3 regions of the Marinilactibacillus sp. Marseille-P9653 genome follow, and region 1 is predicted to be linked to each of the others. Evidence: predicted binding sites of a transcription regulator. Region 1 holds the regulator's gene; each other region holds the start of a gene.

The links. The regulator CtsR, encoded in region 1, represses protease genes until heat stress. The targets are predictions, from matches to a motif close to TTGGTCAAAAAAGGTCAAANA.
Region 2: a site for CtsR is predicted at 708-728, ahead of ftsH (ATP-dependent zinc metalloprotease FtsH). Genes of this name have one in related genera too.
Region 3: a site for CtsR is predicted at 3,319-3,339, ahead of LG377_RS09155 (ATP-dependent Clp protease ATP-binding subunit). Genes of this name have one in related genera too.

Annotation. Positions count from the first base shown of each region.
Region 1 covers NZ_CAKAKH010000001.1:2,152,039-2,157,301, forward strand. Annotated here, with positions in the region: gene LG377_RS10450 (helix-turn-helix domain-containing protein) at 1-226, shown strand, start outside; gene LG377_RS10455 (hypothetical protein) at 285-623, opposite strand; gene LG377_RS10460 (manganese catalase family protein) at 707-1,528, opposite strand; gene LG377_RS10465 (ATP-dependent Clp protease ATP-binding subunit) at 1,667-4,168, opposite strand; gene LG377_RS10470 (CtsR family transcriptional regulator) at 4,187-4,660, opposite strand; tRNA gene LG377_RS10475 (tRNA-Lys) at 4,967-5,039, opposite strand; tRNA gene LG377_RS10480 (tRNA-Val) at 5,052-5,124, opposite strand; rRNA gene rrf (5S ribosomal RNA) at 5,145-5,260, opposite strand.
Region 2 covers NZ_CAKAKH010000002.1:2,283-7,545, reverse strand. Annotated here, with positions in the region: gene LG377_RS10510 (Na+/H+ antiporter family protein) at 1-270, opposite strand, end outside; gene ftsH (ATP-dependent zinc metalloprotease FtsH) at 817-2,928, shown strand; gene hslO (Hsp33 family molecular chaperone HslO) at 3,038-3,922, shown strand; gene lysS (lysine--tRNA ligase) at 4,140-5,263, shown strand, end outside.
Region 3 covers NZ_CAKAKH010000001.1:1,868,256-1,873,518, forward strand. Annotated here, with positions in the region: gene LG377_RS09135 (pyridoxal phosphate-dependent aminotransferase) at 1-66, shown strand, start outside; gene LG377_RS09140 (NAD(P)-dependent oxidoreductase) at 106-1,014, opposite strand; gene ptsP (phosphoenolpyruvate--protein phosphotransferase) at 1,106-2,830, opposite strand; gene LG377_RS09150 (phosphocarrier protein HPr) at 2,830-3,096, opposite strand; gene LG377_RS09155 (ATP-dependent Clp protease ATP-binding subunit) at 3,464-5,263, shown strand, end outside.

The DNA of each region.
Region 1 (5,263 bases):
AAGTCATCTCATTCATGCCTTAAAAGAAAAAATTGATCTCATAGAAGATGCTAAAGAATTGATTCGTGCTTTATGGGAAAATCAAGGTAATGTCAGTATGGCCGCTAAATCACTTTTTGTTCATAGAAATACGCTTCAATATAGAATCGAACGATTCCATGAATTAACCGGTCTGGCTTTAAAACAAATCGATGAGTTAGCGCTTTGTTACTTGTTGACCCTTTAACATCACATTACAAAATAAAAAGACCGTACAGTTGAAAAGCCAACTATACGGTCCATTTTTATTTGAGTGCTTTTTTTGCATCTTTTACTTTATCGTTGAAAAATTCTTTGAAGTCGGATGATACGTCAGATAAGCTATTTTCAATATCTTTGACTTTACTGACTGTTCCCATCAAGCTATTGATTTCTTCATCTGATAATTTATCCACAACTTTAGAAGATTTTTTCCCACCATGCATTTTGTTTTTGAATAAGTGTTTTGCTTTCTTGCGGTTTACAACAGAATGTGTTTTTTCCATTGCATTGTCAGAAGAAAATACAAATGCTACGACACCTACTAAAACGGCAAAACCAATTCCTAAGAAAATACCTTTGTTTGAATTATCCATATTTTTCATAAAATTTGTCATCCTTTCTTGAACTGTTACTTATAGGATAACAGAAATTTTTTTATTTCACTAAAGATATGCACTTCAACTCATTAAAGTAAGTCACTTGGTGGTGTATTGTATACATCTTTACTTACAGGTTTCAGCATTGGTTTTTCTCCCATTGCTTCTGGTTTTTCGCCATACTCAAATTCTTTACCATCTACGGCTTTTTTACCATCGACGACTTTCTTGCTATCTTCACCTTCTGAGAAGTTATAAAGAATATGTGAAACATCACTGACTTCATAACTTTCAGGAACTTGTCCAGGTACAACAATCCCTTCTTTTCCTTCAAGTTCTTTGATGGCTTCAATCCATTGAAGTTGGTGTTGTGTATCTCTTGCAAGAAGGAATCCTAGCATATCTTTAATCCCTTTATCATCTGTCATTTCATAAAGTCTCGCAACTTGTAGTCTACCTTGTGATTCAGCTGTTACGTTCATTCTCATATCTGCTAACAGGTTACCACTGGAAACGATATAATTAGAAGTCCATGGATTACCGTTGGAATCTCTTGGAGCTGCTCCAAGTCCAGATACAATAGCATGTTGTGGATTCATTCCACCCATAATCGCAGCCGTTGCAGGATCTTTAACAGCTTCCTCTTGTGTAGAAAGTGGTGCGCCTTCAAGAAGTTGTGAAATCATTGTCGCAATCATTTCAACGTGTCCAATTTCTTCTGTTGCTGTGTCTAAAAGTAAGTCTTTATATTTTTCATTTCCACGGGCATTCCAACCTTGGAACAAGTACATATTCATAACGGACATTTCGCCCCATTGCCCACCAAGAATCTCTTGAAGTCTTCTTGCCATAATTGGATCCGGGCGGTCTGGTTTTGCAGGATATTGTAATTTTTTACTGTGCATGAACATAAAAACAAACATCTCCTTTTATGATAGTATTGTACAAAAAGAACTATATCATCATCAAGTAAAGTGAACAAATAATAGAGCTTGTTATTTATTTACTTAAAAAAAGACCAGCTATAAAATAGCTAGTCTTTTTTCATCTTACTGATTTTTAACTGGAATCGCTTCTGTCTGATTTATATCACTGGATTGATTTTTGATTTTCAACGTGATTTCACCTTTTGATGCGCCAATCGTCAATTTATCACCTGAAACAATATTTCCAGAAAGCAATTCTTCACTTAGTTTGTCTTCAATCTTAGACTGAATAGCTCTACGTAAAGGTCTAGCACCATACTCTGGATCAAATCCTTCTTTAGCAATAACATCCATTGCTGATGAAGTGATTTTAAGAGTGATACCCAGTTCATCCATTCTTTTAACGATGCTTTGCGTAAGCAATTTAACAATTTCGCGTAGTTCTTCTTTTTTAAGTGATTCGAATACGATTGTATCATCCACTCGGTTCAAGAACTCTGGACGGAAAGCATTTTTTAACTCTTCGCGAATTTTCTTTTCCATAGCTGTATGATCGAATCGTTTGTCAACAACGCCGAAACCTACTGATTTCTCGTCTCTCAACGCTGTAGCACCAAGGTTGGAAGTCATAATAATGATCGTATTTTTGAAATCGACCTGACGACCTTTTCCATCAGTCAATAAACCATCATCCAGTACTTGTAATAAAATATTAAATACATCCGGATGCGCTTTTTCTACTTCATCCAGTAAAATCACGGAATAAGGTTTCTGACGAATTTTCTCAGTCAGTTGTCCACCTTCATCATATCCTACATAACCAGGAGGAGATCCAACTAGTCTGCTTGTACTATATTTTTCCATATACTCTGACATATCTACTCGAATCAGAGAATCTTCACTACCAAACATAGCCTCAGCTAAAGATTTTGCCAGCTCAGTCTTACCGACTCCTGTAGGTCCTAAGAACATAAATGAACCAATTGGTCTATTAGGATCTTTTAATCCACTTCTTGCACGTCTGATTGCTTTAGATACCGCGATTACCGCTGGTCCTTGTCCTACAACGCGTTCATGTAGCACTTTTTCCAGGTTGAGTAATCGATCAGATTCTTTTTGCTCCATTTGTTGGATAGGAATACCTGTCCATTGAGAAACAACTTCTGCGATGTCTTTAGCTGTTACTTCAAGTTGATCTTCATCTGAAGTCTGTTCATTCTGAACAAGTGTTTCGATACGTTTACGTTGTTTCATTTCTTTTTCTCGAATTTGTGCAGCTCTTTCAAAGTTCTGATCTTGTATAGCTTCTTCTTTCATTCTAGTTAGATCTTCCAACTTTTGGTTTGCTTTAGACATTGTTGTTGGTTGATCACTAGAATCGATACGTACTTTGGACGCTGATTCATCCATCAAGTCGATTGCTTTATCTGGTAATTGTCTTGAAGTGATGTATCGGGTTGAGAAATGTACAGCTGCATGAACTGCATCATCTGTTATAGAAACACCATGATGTTCCTCATATCGCTCTCTCAATCCCATTAGAATCGCTTCCGCTTCAATCTCTGATGGCGGGTCTACTTGAACAGATGCGAAACGACGTTCAAGCGCAGCATCTTTTTCAATATGCTTTTGGTACTCATCAAGTGTCGTTGCACCAATTGTTTGCAACTCACCTCTAGCTAATGCCGGTTTTAAAATATTAGATGCATCTATTGCGCCTTCAGCACCACCAGCGCCTATTAACGTATGCAATTCATCGATAAACAAGATAACTTCTCCATCTTCATAAATCTCATCAATGATTTTTTTCATACGTTCTTCAAATTCTCCACGGTATTTAGTTCCCGCAACAAGAGAACCCATATCTAAAGTCATCAATCGTTTGTTTCTCAATACAGGAGGTACTTCTCCCGCAACGATTTTTTGTGCAAGTCCTTCAGCAATTGCCGTTTTACCGACACCAGGATCACCTACTAGTACAGGGTTATTTTTTGTACGTCTACTCAAAATCTGAATAATTCTACGAACTTCTTTGTTTCTTCCGATAATTGGATCCAGACGGTCTTCTCTCGCTGCCTGTGTCAAATTACGGGCTAAAGAATCTAGCGTAGGTGTTCCATCTACAGATTTCGGTCCTTTTGCTGGTCTGCGACCTTTAAATCCATTTCTTCCTTTATTTTCTTGAACACCTAGTTTTTTCAATACCATTTGTCTTGTTTTAGATAAATTGATATCCAGATTATTCATGATTTTAGAAGAAAGAATATCATCATCTCTTAAAAGTCCTAAAAGTAGATGTTCTGTTCCAACTTGGGGACGTTGCATTCTTCTCGCTTCATCAGTAGCATACTTAATGACTTGACGTGCTCGAGGAGAGTACGGTAATACCGCACTGGAAGGTAACGCCTTACCCGGTCCATAACTTGTAAAATGTTCAATTTCTTCTTTTACTTCTTCTTCTGAAAGAGACAATTGTCTTAATGTTTTTCCAGCGATTCCTTCAGTTTCTATTACCAATCCTAATAGGATATGTTCAGTTCCTACAGTACGGTGGCGGAATCCCTTCGCTTCTTCTTGTGCAATTAACAAGGCTTTTTTGGCCTTATCCGTAAATAACTCATTCATAAAATTTAATCCGCCCTTCTATTCTCTTGGCTCTTCATACTTTAAATTTGCGATCATACTTTTCAATAAATTAGCTCTAATCTGATTATCAATTATTCGATCTCCAGTATACAATGTTTTATCAACAGCTACTAGCATTAGCTTTGCTTCTCTTTTGGATATAATATCATCCTCGTACAACGTTTGTACAATTGATTGTGCATCTCTTTCAGAGATACTCTTCCCAATAATTTCAATCATCGTATCCATTAAATCAGACTCATCAAGCAAACGAACTTTGATAATCCGAATGTATCCGCCACCTCCGCGCTTACTTTCAACGAGATAGCCTTGTTGGATCGTGAATCTTGTATTGATTACATAATTTATTTGAGAAGGAACGCAATCAAACAATTGTGCGATCTCACTACGTCTGATTTCAACTTTTTCTTGCTGCTTCAAAACTTTTTTCAAATAAGCTTCTATAATATCTGACATGTTTTGATTTTCCATGTTGAATCATTATCAAAACGATTGTTACCTTTCACTAATAGCTATAGTGACCAATAAACCTCGTTTCAATATCCTCCTTTTCAAACCAATTTCTTTCTTTGACTAACTTTGACTAAACATATTATACCAGTGTTATGTGTAATTTAAAAGAGCAAGAACTCTTGTCATCATTGCTATTTTTTCCAGGGTAGAATAATCAAATATCAACTCTTTACTCAGTAAAGTTACAGCAAATAGAATAAACAAAAAAAGCCATTGCATTATACATTGGCTTTAATGAATCTATTTGTATCACATCTATTGAGATGAGCCGTGCAGGGTTCGAACCTGCGACCCTCTGATTAAAAGTCAGATGCTCTACCGACTGAGCTAACGGCTCTGAAAAAAAATATGGAGGTTAACGGGCTCGAACCGCTGACCCTCTGCTTGTAAGGCAGATGCTCTCCCAACTGAGCTAAACCTCCTTTAAAGAAAAAAAAGCCTTGCACGGCAACGTCCTGCTTTCACAAGGGGAAACCCCTCACTATCCTCGGCGCTGGGAAGCTTAACGGCTGTGTTCGGAATGGGAACAGGTGGATCCTTCCCGCCATCATTACCGCACAA
Region 2 (5,263 bases), on a different contig from region 1:
CATACGTCTAGATAGTGTTTGCGTAATGATTTTGGCTGCACCAGTTTTTTGAATCGCTGCAGCCAAAGCACCGAGCAGGATATAGTTTAGAGCTGTTTCGCTATTCTTTCCCATACCTCCAATCAAAGTATCCATAGTGTCTACTATAGACATTCCAGATATAAGACCACCAGCTAAAGCGGCGATAATTAACGCTAACAAAATATTCAGTTTTAACAACGATAATATAATCATTACCGCAACAGAAATTAAAACGGGGTTGCTTAACACAATAACACTCCTTTTAAATCAAATTTTTTCAATAGATTCTATAATAACATATGAATGACAATGAAATTGAAAAATGTAACAAAATTCAAAACAAGGTAAAAATCGCTAGTTAATATAAATTAGGTAATAAATTTCTAAGGAACAATGATAAGAAATGAGCGAAAAGATTCATTAATAAAAGTATGTAAGGTCATATCTAAAAGGACAGTCAAATCAATTTTGAGTTAGGGAGCTATACAATCAATGTGAAATGGGGGACATCTACTATAAAAAGATGGTCAAATTATGGTATAATAACTGAGTATGGATCCCCAAATTTCTAAAGAAAGTGTACAGGAGGGTGAACCGAAAATTGTATGCCTGTTCTTTTTATATTTATATTAGACTAATAAGATATAACATAAGAACGATGGTTAAAGAAAGGTCAAACATTTTTCATAGTCAAAAAAGGTCTAGTATGTTAACATAGTTAAGAATAAAACAATTATATTTCTAAATAGTAATTACTATTTAAATAAGATAACTTATAGTTAGATGGAGGATGGCATGAAGAAAGGATTTTTCAATAGCGGTCTCTTCTACATCATTGTATTTTTCGGAATCATCGGATTAGTTAGTTACTTCACGAGCGGTTCGGGTGAAACCTCACAGGGATATAGTTCAACAGAGTTTGTTCAACTCCTTGAAGATGATAAAGTAGAAGAATTTACGATTCAACCAACTGGAGGCATCTATGAAATCACGGGTACATTCCGTGAAGGAGAAGAAGTCCAAGTTGAAAACGAGACAGGTGTATCCCTTTTTGGGAATGTAGAGCAAGAAACAAGAAACTTTTCATCAGCAATTCTACAAAATGATTCTGCTGTGCAAGATGTTCAAGCTTTAGCGAATCAGAACAACGTAGAAATCCAGCCAATCGAAGAGCCTTCGGTTAGTATCTGGGCAAGTCTTCTAATCTCAGTGTTACCTCTATTATTACTGGTCGGGTTCCTTTATTTTATGATGAACCAAGCTGGTCAAGGTGGCGGCGGAGCAGGTGGCGGACGTGGCGTAATGAATTTCGGTAAGTCCAAAGCCAAAGAAAGTGATGCTAAAACCAGTAAAGTGCGATTTTCAGATGTTGCGGGTGCTGACGAAGAAAAAGAAGAACTTGTAGAAATTGTTGAATTTCTTAAAGATCCTCGAAGATTCTCAAATCTTGGTGCTAGAATTCCAGCAGGTGTTCTGCTTGAAGGACCTCCAGGAACAGGTAAAACATTACTTGCAAAAGCTGTTGCAGGTGAAGCAGGCGTACCTTTCTTCTCAATCTCAGGTTCTGAATTTGTAGAAATGTTCGTTGGTGTTGGGGCAAGTCGTGTAAGAGACTTATTTGAAAATGCGAAGAAAAATGCACCAGCGATTATCTTTATTGATGAGATCGATGCAGTTGGTCGTCAGCGTGGAGCTGGAATGGGTGGAGGTCACGACGAACGTGAACAAACCTTAAACCAGTTACTTGTTGAGATGGATGGATTTACAGGTAATGAAGGGATTATCGTTATAGCGGCTACAAACCGTCAAGATGTTCTAGACCCTGCATTACTCCGTCCAGGTCGTTTTGACCGTCGTATTTTAGTTGGGCGTCCTGATGTTAAAGGACGTGAAGCGATTCTTAAAGTTCACTCTAAAAACAAACCAATAGGACCAAGTGTTGACTTGAAACAAATTGCTAAGCAAACTCCAGGTTTTGCTGGAGCAGACTTAGAGAACTTGATGAACGAAGCAGCGTTGATTGCTGCTAGACGTGATAGTAAAACAATCGAAGCTTTAGATGTAGACGAAGCACATGACCGAGTCATTGCGGGACCTGCTAAGAAAGATCGAGTGATTTCTAAAGTGGAACGTAGCATGGTGGCTTATCATGAAGCGGGACACACAATTGTCGGGTTGGTATTGAGTGATGCACGTATCGTTCATAAAGTAACGATTGTACCACGTGGTCGTGCTGGTGGATATGCAATCATGCTTCCAAGAGAAGACCGATTCTTGATGACTAAAAAAGAAATGTTCGAACAAATCGTTGGACTTCTTGGGGGTCGAGTTGCAGAAGAAATGGTATTTGATTCTCAATCAAGTGGCGCTTCAAATGACTTCCAACAAGCAACACAATTAGCTCGTAGTATGGTAACAGAATACGGTATGAGTGATTTGCTTGGACCAGTACAATATGAAGGCAACGGTCAAGTATTCTTGGGAAGAGATTATTCTCAATCTAAGGCTTATTCTGAACAGTTTGCTTATCAGATAGATCAGGAAGTCTTGAGAATCTTGAACGAAGGACATGATGAAGCAAGAAAAATTCTTGAAGAAAATAAAGCTGCACATGAATTGATTGCTCAAAAATTACTTGAAGTTGAAACACTGGATGAGAAAGAAATCAAGAGCTTGTTTGATCATGGTGTAATGCCTACCAAACGTGCTGACGGTTCAGTAGAATTCCCTCGTGAGAGTGAAGAAGCTGATAGAGACCCTAAAGAAGAACCAATCGGAACTTCATTCGAAGAAGCGAAAAGACTTCGCGAAGAACGTGAAAAAGAACGCGAAAAAGAGTTTGAAGCAAAACAGGATTACACTGAGTCTGATTCTGAAGATGCTTCAGAAGAAGATAAAGACAATTAAATCAAAGAACTAGTTAAGAAGAGGAGGTGATACTTTAACCCTCCTCTTCTTTCCTTGTATAATTAAGTATCTGAAAAGTAGAATGGACCCATATTAAGGAGAGAATAGATTGAACGATAAATTAATTAAAGCACTGGCGTATGAAAATGAAATCAGAGTATATGTGATTGATGCAACAGAAATGGTAGCTGAAGCACAAAGAAGACATGATACATGGGCTACGGCTACGGCAGCATTAGGAAGAGCAATGATTGGAACAACCCTTTTGGGTGCAACCCTTAAAGGAAATGACAAGATCACGGTTAGAATTGAAGGAAATGGACCGGTCGGTTACATTTTAGTAGACAGTAACGGTAAAGGAGAAACTAAAGGATATATCCATAATCCTCAAGTCAATCTACCGCTGAATCAAAAAGGTAAATTAGATGTTAGAGGTGCTGTTGGGACAGAAGGTATGTTAACAGTTAGTAAAGACCTTGGAATGAAGAAACCATTTGTCGGCCAAGTCCCCTTAATCAGTGGAGAGCTTGGAGAAGATTTCACTTATTACATGGCTAACTCTGAACAGGTACCTTCCGCTGTTGGTGTATCCGTGCTCGTAAATCCTGATGAAACTGTAAAAGCAGCGGGTGGCTTTATGATCCAAGTATTGCCAGGAGCTAAAGAAGAAACAATAGCAAAAATTGAATCGATTATCGAAACATTACCATTAGTCTCAACATTAATGGAAAACGGAGAAACACCAGAAGAGATACTTGGCAGACTAGTGGGGAGCAAGGACTACAACATCATAGAAACAACGGGAGTCGTGTTTGAATGTGACTGTTCAAAAGAACGCTTTGCGGATGCAATCATTTCTTTAGGCGTAGACGAAATCCAAAGTATGATAGACGAAGATCATGGTGCAGAAGCCGTATGTCACTTCTGTCGAACTAAATACCAATACACTGAAAGTGATTTAGATGAATTGAAAATAGAAGCTACAAATCAATAAGTTGAACAACTGAAAGGCTAAAGACGTATTTTGAACCTTTCAGAAGGTGAAAAGATGTGTTACTATAGTGCAGAATGTAACTCATTCAATCAGTTTGAGATTTGTATGAGTTTAACAATAGTAAAAAAACATTGGTGTAAAAAGTAGGCATCAAACATACCTTTTAAAAAGTCGTGTTTAAAATAAAAAAGGTAAAAGATAAGGAGCGAAGAAACGAATGACTCAAGAGCCGTCTAATCAAGAAATATTGAATGACCAATTAATGGTGCGTAGAGAAAAGATGAATGAATTACGCGAACGTGGAATTGATCCTTTTGGAGGAAGATTTGAAAGAACGCATTTTTCTTCAGAATTACATGAAGCTTTTGAAGATAAATCTAAAGAAGATTTATCTGAAGAGGAACACTCTGTTACGATTGCTGGTCGTATGATGACTAAACGTGGTAAAGGGAAAGCTGGATTTGCTAATTTAAAAGATAAAAAGGGTACAATTCAGATCTATGTACGTAAAGATGCAGTAGGCGATGAAGAATATGAAAGCTTTACAGCAGCCGATTTAGGTGACTTTTTAGGTATTGAAGGTGCTATCATGAAGACGAATACAGGAGAAGTTACTGTGAGAGCTAAAAAGCTGACATATCTTTCAAAAGCGCTACGTCCTCTACCTGACAAATACCATGGACTGACCAATGTGGAACAAAAGTATCGTCAAAGATATCTTGATTTAATTGCAAATGAGCATTCGTTTGATCGATTCACTAAGCGTAGTCAGATTATTCAGGAAATCAGAAATTATTTGAATGGAAAAGATTATCTTGAAGTTGAAACGCCACTTCTACACAACCTAGCAGGAGGCGCAGCGGCTCGTCCTTTCATCACTCATCACAATGCATTGGATATGGAACTTTACCTACGAATTGCCATCGAATTGCATTTAAAACGTTTGATTGTTGGAGGAATGGAGAAAGTTTACGAAATCGGTAGAGTTTTCCGTAATGAAGGAATTGATACAACACACAATCCGGAATTCACGATGTTAGAGCTTTATACAGCGTATCATGATGTATCAGATGTTATGAACTTAACGGAAGATATGATCAAGTCTGTAGCGAAAAAGGTTATCGGCTCAGATACATTGATATATGGAGAAGAAACAATTGACTTAGGTTCTTCTTGGGCTCGCAGACATATGGTAGACCTAATCAAAGAACAGACAGGCATTGACTTCTGGCAAAATATGTCAAATGATGAAGCACGTCAACTTGCAAAAGATCATAATGTTGCAGTAGACGACTATGCTACATTTGGCCATGTAGTGAACGAATTCTTCGAAACTTTTGT
Region 3 (5,263 bases), 280 kb from region 1:
ATGGCTGAAATCGAAGAAGCTATGCACCGATTGACAAAATACATGGAACAACCATCAGTAAACTAGAAAAAAGCCAATCAGCACTGATTGGCTTTTTTCTATATATTAGTCTTTCCACCATAACTGAATTAAAGCTTGTGTGCCTTCATCTGCATGCCCAGCTTCTTTTAGTTGATCATAGAGTGCTTTAGCATTTTTTGTAGAAGGTAGATCTAGTCCCATTTTGTCAGCTTCGTCTAGAGCGATACCAAGATCTTTAATAAAATGTTTGACAAAGAATCCTGCTGAGTAGTCTTTTTTAAGAATACGTGGACCGTAGTTTTGAAGTGACCAGTTAGCAGCACTTCCTCCACCAACTGTCTTCAGCACTTTTTCCAGATTTAATCCAGCTGCTTTAGCGTAGACAAGTAATTCAGATAGTCCAGTCATCGTTCCGGCTATCATAATTTGATTAGCCATTTTAGTATGTTGACCACTTCCTGCTGCTCCTTGTAACTCAAGCGTTCCAGAAAACGTCATAAAAATAGGCTCAACTTGCTTGAAGGTTGATTCATCTCCACCTACCATAGTCGTTACTGTCCCATTTTTTGCCCCTAGATCGCCTCCAGAAACTGGAGCATCTAACGAGTGTACGTTCTTTTCTTTTGCCGTATCGTAAATTCTCTGAGCAAGAGATGGCTTACTCGTTGTCAGATCTACTAGGACAGATCCTTCGTTGACCCCTTCAAAAATTCCGTTTTCTCCATAGTAAACTTCTTCTACATCTTCAGGAAATCCTACCATCGTAAAAATCAGCTCACTAGATTTAGCAATCTCTTTTGGTGTTTCTTTCCATTGCGCACCATTATTAATCAGCTCTTCTGCTTTGCTTTTTGTACGATTATACACATTAACATGATAACCCGCATCCATTAGATGACCAACAATTGAAGCACCCATTACGCCAGTACCGATAAATCCGATTGTTTTCATACTATTCTCTCCCTTATAGAAATACTGATTACAGTATAGCACTCGTTCGACCTTAGTTCAGTTAGAATTTTCATTAATAAGCCATAAAAATAAAGCACTTCAAAAGACTTAACGTCTTCTGAAGTGCTTTTGTTTATTTTGCAGTATATTGTTCAACTAGTTTGATAACTTCTTCTGCTGAAGTGCATTCGTTAAGTGCTTTTTCACTTAATTCTTTCATCTCAGTTGAATCAAGTTCAGTTAATAGACTACGTGTTTTAAGAATGCTAGTTGCACTCATTGAAAACTCGTCAAGTCCAAGTCCAACAAGAATCGGCACAGCGATTTGATCTCCAGCCATTTCTCCACACATACCAGCCCACTTGCCTTCTTTATGCGCTGCATCAATAACATTCTTGATTAAGCGTAAAATTGAAGGGTTATATGGTTGGTACAAGTAAGAAACGCGTTCATTCATACGGTCAGCTGCCATTGTATATTGAATCAAATCATTCGTTCCAATACTAAAGAAGTCAACTTCTTTAGCAAACTGATCAGCTAAAACAGCTGCAGCTGGAATTTCAATCATGATACCAACTTGAATGTCATTAGAAACTTCAATACCATTTTCAACTAATTTTGCTTTTTCTTCTTCTAGAATGGCTTTCGCGCTTCTAAATTCAGGAAGAGTCGCAATCATAGGGAACATGATTCTCAAAGTCCCGTGAACTGACGCACGAAGTAAAGCACGTAGTTGTGTACGGAAAATCTCATCTTGATCCAAACTTACACGAATCGCTCTGTATCCTAAGAATGGGTTCATTTCATTAGGAAGTTCTAGATATGGAAGTTCTTTATCCCCACCAATATCCATCGTACGTACAACAACAGGTTTTCCATCCATGCCTTCTAGTACTGCTTTATATGCAGTATATTGTTCGTCTTCAGTAGGTAGTTCTTTTGAATCCATATAAAGGAACTCAGTACGGTATAAACCGATTGCTTCGCCACCATTTTCAGTTACACCATTTAAATCTTTAGGTGTTCCGATATTAGCAGCTAACTCAACATGTTTACCGTCTTTAGTTACACTTTTTTCGTCTTTCAAGCGTTCCCATTCAAGTTTTAAAGAAGCAAATTCTTCTGCTTTATCGTTGTAAGCTTTTTTAGTATCTTCAGAAGGATTAACGAATACATCGCCTTCCATTCCATCAACTACTAAAAAGTCACCTTCTGATACAAGTTCCGTAATGTTGTTTGTTCCTACAATTGCAGGAATTTCCAACGAACGAGCCATGATAGCAGAGTGAGACGTACGTCCACCAATATTTGTCACAAAAGCCTTTACAAATTCTTTATTTAACTGAGCAGTATCACTCGGTGTTAGATCTTCTGCAATGATAATAACTTCTTCATCAATAGTTGCAGGAGTTGGAAGTTTTACGCCAAGCAAGTGAGACATTACACGCTTACGCACGTCACGGATATCCGCTGCTCTTTCTTGCATATAAGGGTTATCTTCCATGCCTTCAAACATTGTAATGAACATGTCAGATGTTTTTTGAAAAGCAGCTTCTGCATTAACCTTTTCATCATTGATTACAGTGTTTGTTTGCTCTATCAAGTCAGGATCAGAAAGCACCATAGTATGTGCATCAAAGACTTGCGCCTCTTCTTCTCCAAGTGACTCAGCAGCAATTGATCGTATATTAGCAAGCTCTTCTTTAGCAGTATCAATAGCAGCCTGAAGACGAGTTACTTCAGATTCAACGTCTGAAATCGTCTTTTTCTCAAATGATAAATCAGGTTCTACTAAAAGATACGCTTTAGCTTGAGCGATACCATCACTTGCAGCAATACCAGATACTTGTGATGCCATTATTCAGCCATTCCCTCGTTTTTGATTGTTTGTTCGATTCCTTCGATTGCTTCAGTTTCATCTGCACCTTCAGCAGAGATTGTAACTTCTGCGCCTTGACCTACACCAAGTGACATAACACCCATGATAGATTTCAAGTTTACAGATTTACCTTTGTACTCTAAAGTAATATCTGAGTTATATTTGCTCGCAGTTTGTACCAATAAAGTTGCTGGACGTGCGTGAATACCTGTTTCTGCAGTTACGTTATAGTTGCGTTTTTCCATTGTAAGTTTCCCCTTTACAAATTTAATAGTTTTGAAAATAGTAAAATAACCGTTACCATATAATATACTCAAAAACAGTAAATTTAGGCATAATAAGTCAATTTTACCTTTCTTCCTATACAGATTACCACTTTTCTTAATTACCTACAACTATTTTTTACTATTTAGAGGTATTTATCACTTGAAAGTCAAAATAGGTCAGAGTATAATAAAAGATAGCGATAGGTCAAAATTGGTCAATGCGCTTTTTGCGGATATCTATCTGTGTAATTGATCACCAAAAATCAACTAATCTTTCCAACTGACCTTTTGCTTCTATCCTAGTATACTGTAATTACGATAAATAATAGAAAGGTCGTGACTAGAAATGATTTGTCAAAGATGCATGCAACGAAATGCAACCATTCATTTAACGACAAGTGTTAACGGAAAAAAACGTGAAATAGACTTATGTCAGAAATGTTATAGAGAAATTAAACAACAAGAGGAGCAAAGAAGAATGAATCAAGGAGCGGGACAAGATCCTTTCGGTTTTGGAAACTTCGATGATCTTTTCAAAGCTTTATCACAAAACAATACAGGACCACAAAATCCACAGACACCCCCTACTCAACAGAATTTTAGAGGTAATGGTCAACAACCTCCTCAAAATCCAAATCGTAGAGGTGGGCTTCTAGGCGAATACGGAGTAGATTTAACTCAAATGGCTAAAGAAGGAAAAATCGATCCTGTAATCGGCCGTGATAAAGAAATTGAGCGGGTTATTGAAATCCTTAACCGTAGAACTAAAAACAACCCTGTTTTGACAGGAGAAGCTGGTGTCGGTAAAACAGCTATCGTAGAAGGACTCGCGTTGAAAATTATTAATGACGACGTCCCACAAAAATTATTGAAAAAAGAAGTGATTCGATTAGATGTTGCTTCACTTGTTCAAGGTACAGGTATTCGTGGTCAATTTGAAGAGCGTATGCAGCAATTGATCAAAGAATTAAGAGATGATGATTCCATTATCCTATTTATCGATGAAGTTCATGAATTAGTAGGCGCTGGAACAGCTGAAGGCAGCAGCATGGATGCAGGCAATATCCTGAAACCAGCATTAGCTCGTGGCGAGCTTCAAATGGTAGGCGCAACAACATTAAATGAGTACAGAAAAATAGAGAAAGATCCAGCATTAGAACGTCGTTTACAGCCAGTCCGAGTGAGCGAGCCATCTCTTGAAGAAGCCGTCACTATTCTTAAAGGTATTCAAAAACAATATGAGGATTATCATCACGTTAACTATACGGATAAAGCTATCCAGAGTGCGGTTGAATTGTCTCATCGATATATACAAGACCGTTTCTTGCCAGACAAAGCCATCGATTTACTCGATGAAGCTGGATCTAAAAAGAACTTAACGATACGCACAATTGATCCTGAAGAAATTCAAGAGAAAATTGATGAAGCTGAAAAACAAAAACAAACCGCTCTTCAGCAAGAAGATTACGAAAAAGCAGCTTTCTACCGTGATCAAGTAACGAAACACAAAGAAATGATGAATCAGCAAACTCCAGAATCTGATTTGCCTGTTATTACTGAAAAAGATATGGTGCATATTATTGAACAGAAAACAGGTATTCCAGTCGGAGAACTGAAAGAAAAAGAACAAGAGCAATTAAGAGATCTCGATGATTCTCTTCGCAAACACGTTATTGGTCAAGATGATGCCGTTGAAAAAGTAGCTAAATCTATTCGAAGAAATCGAATCGGATTGAGACAAAAAAATAGACCAATTGGTTCATTCTTATTTGTAGGACCAACTGGTGTTGGTAAAACGGAATTAGCTAAAACATTAGCCTTGGAGTTATTCGGAAGTAAAGATTCATACGTTCGCTTAGATATGAGTGAATTTATGGAGAAACACAGCACTTCCAAACTGATTGGCTCTCCTCCTGGTTATGTAGGATATGAAGAAGCTGGACAGTTGACCGAAAAAATACGTCGAAATCCATATAGCTTAATACTCGTGGATGAAGTTGAAAAAGCCCACCCCGACGTTCTTCATATGTTCCTACAGATTCTGGATGATGGACGTTTAACAGATGCTCAAGGTCGTACCGTGAACTTTAAGGAAACCATTATCATTATGACAAGTAACGCTGGGACAACGAATGTTGAATCAAGT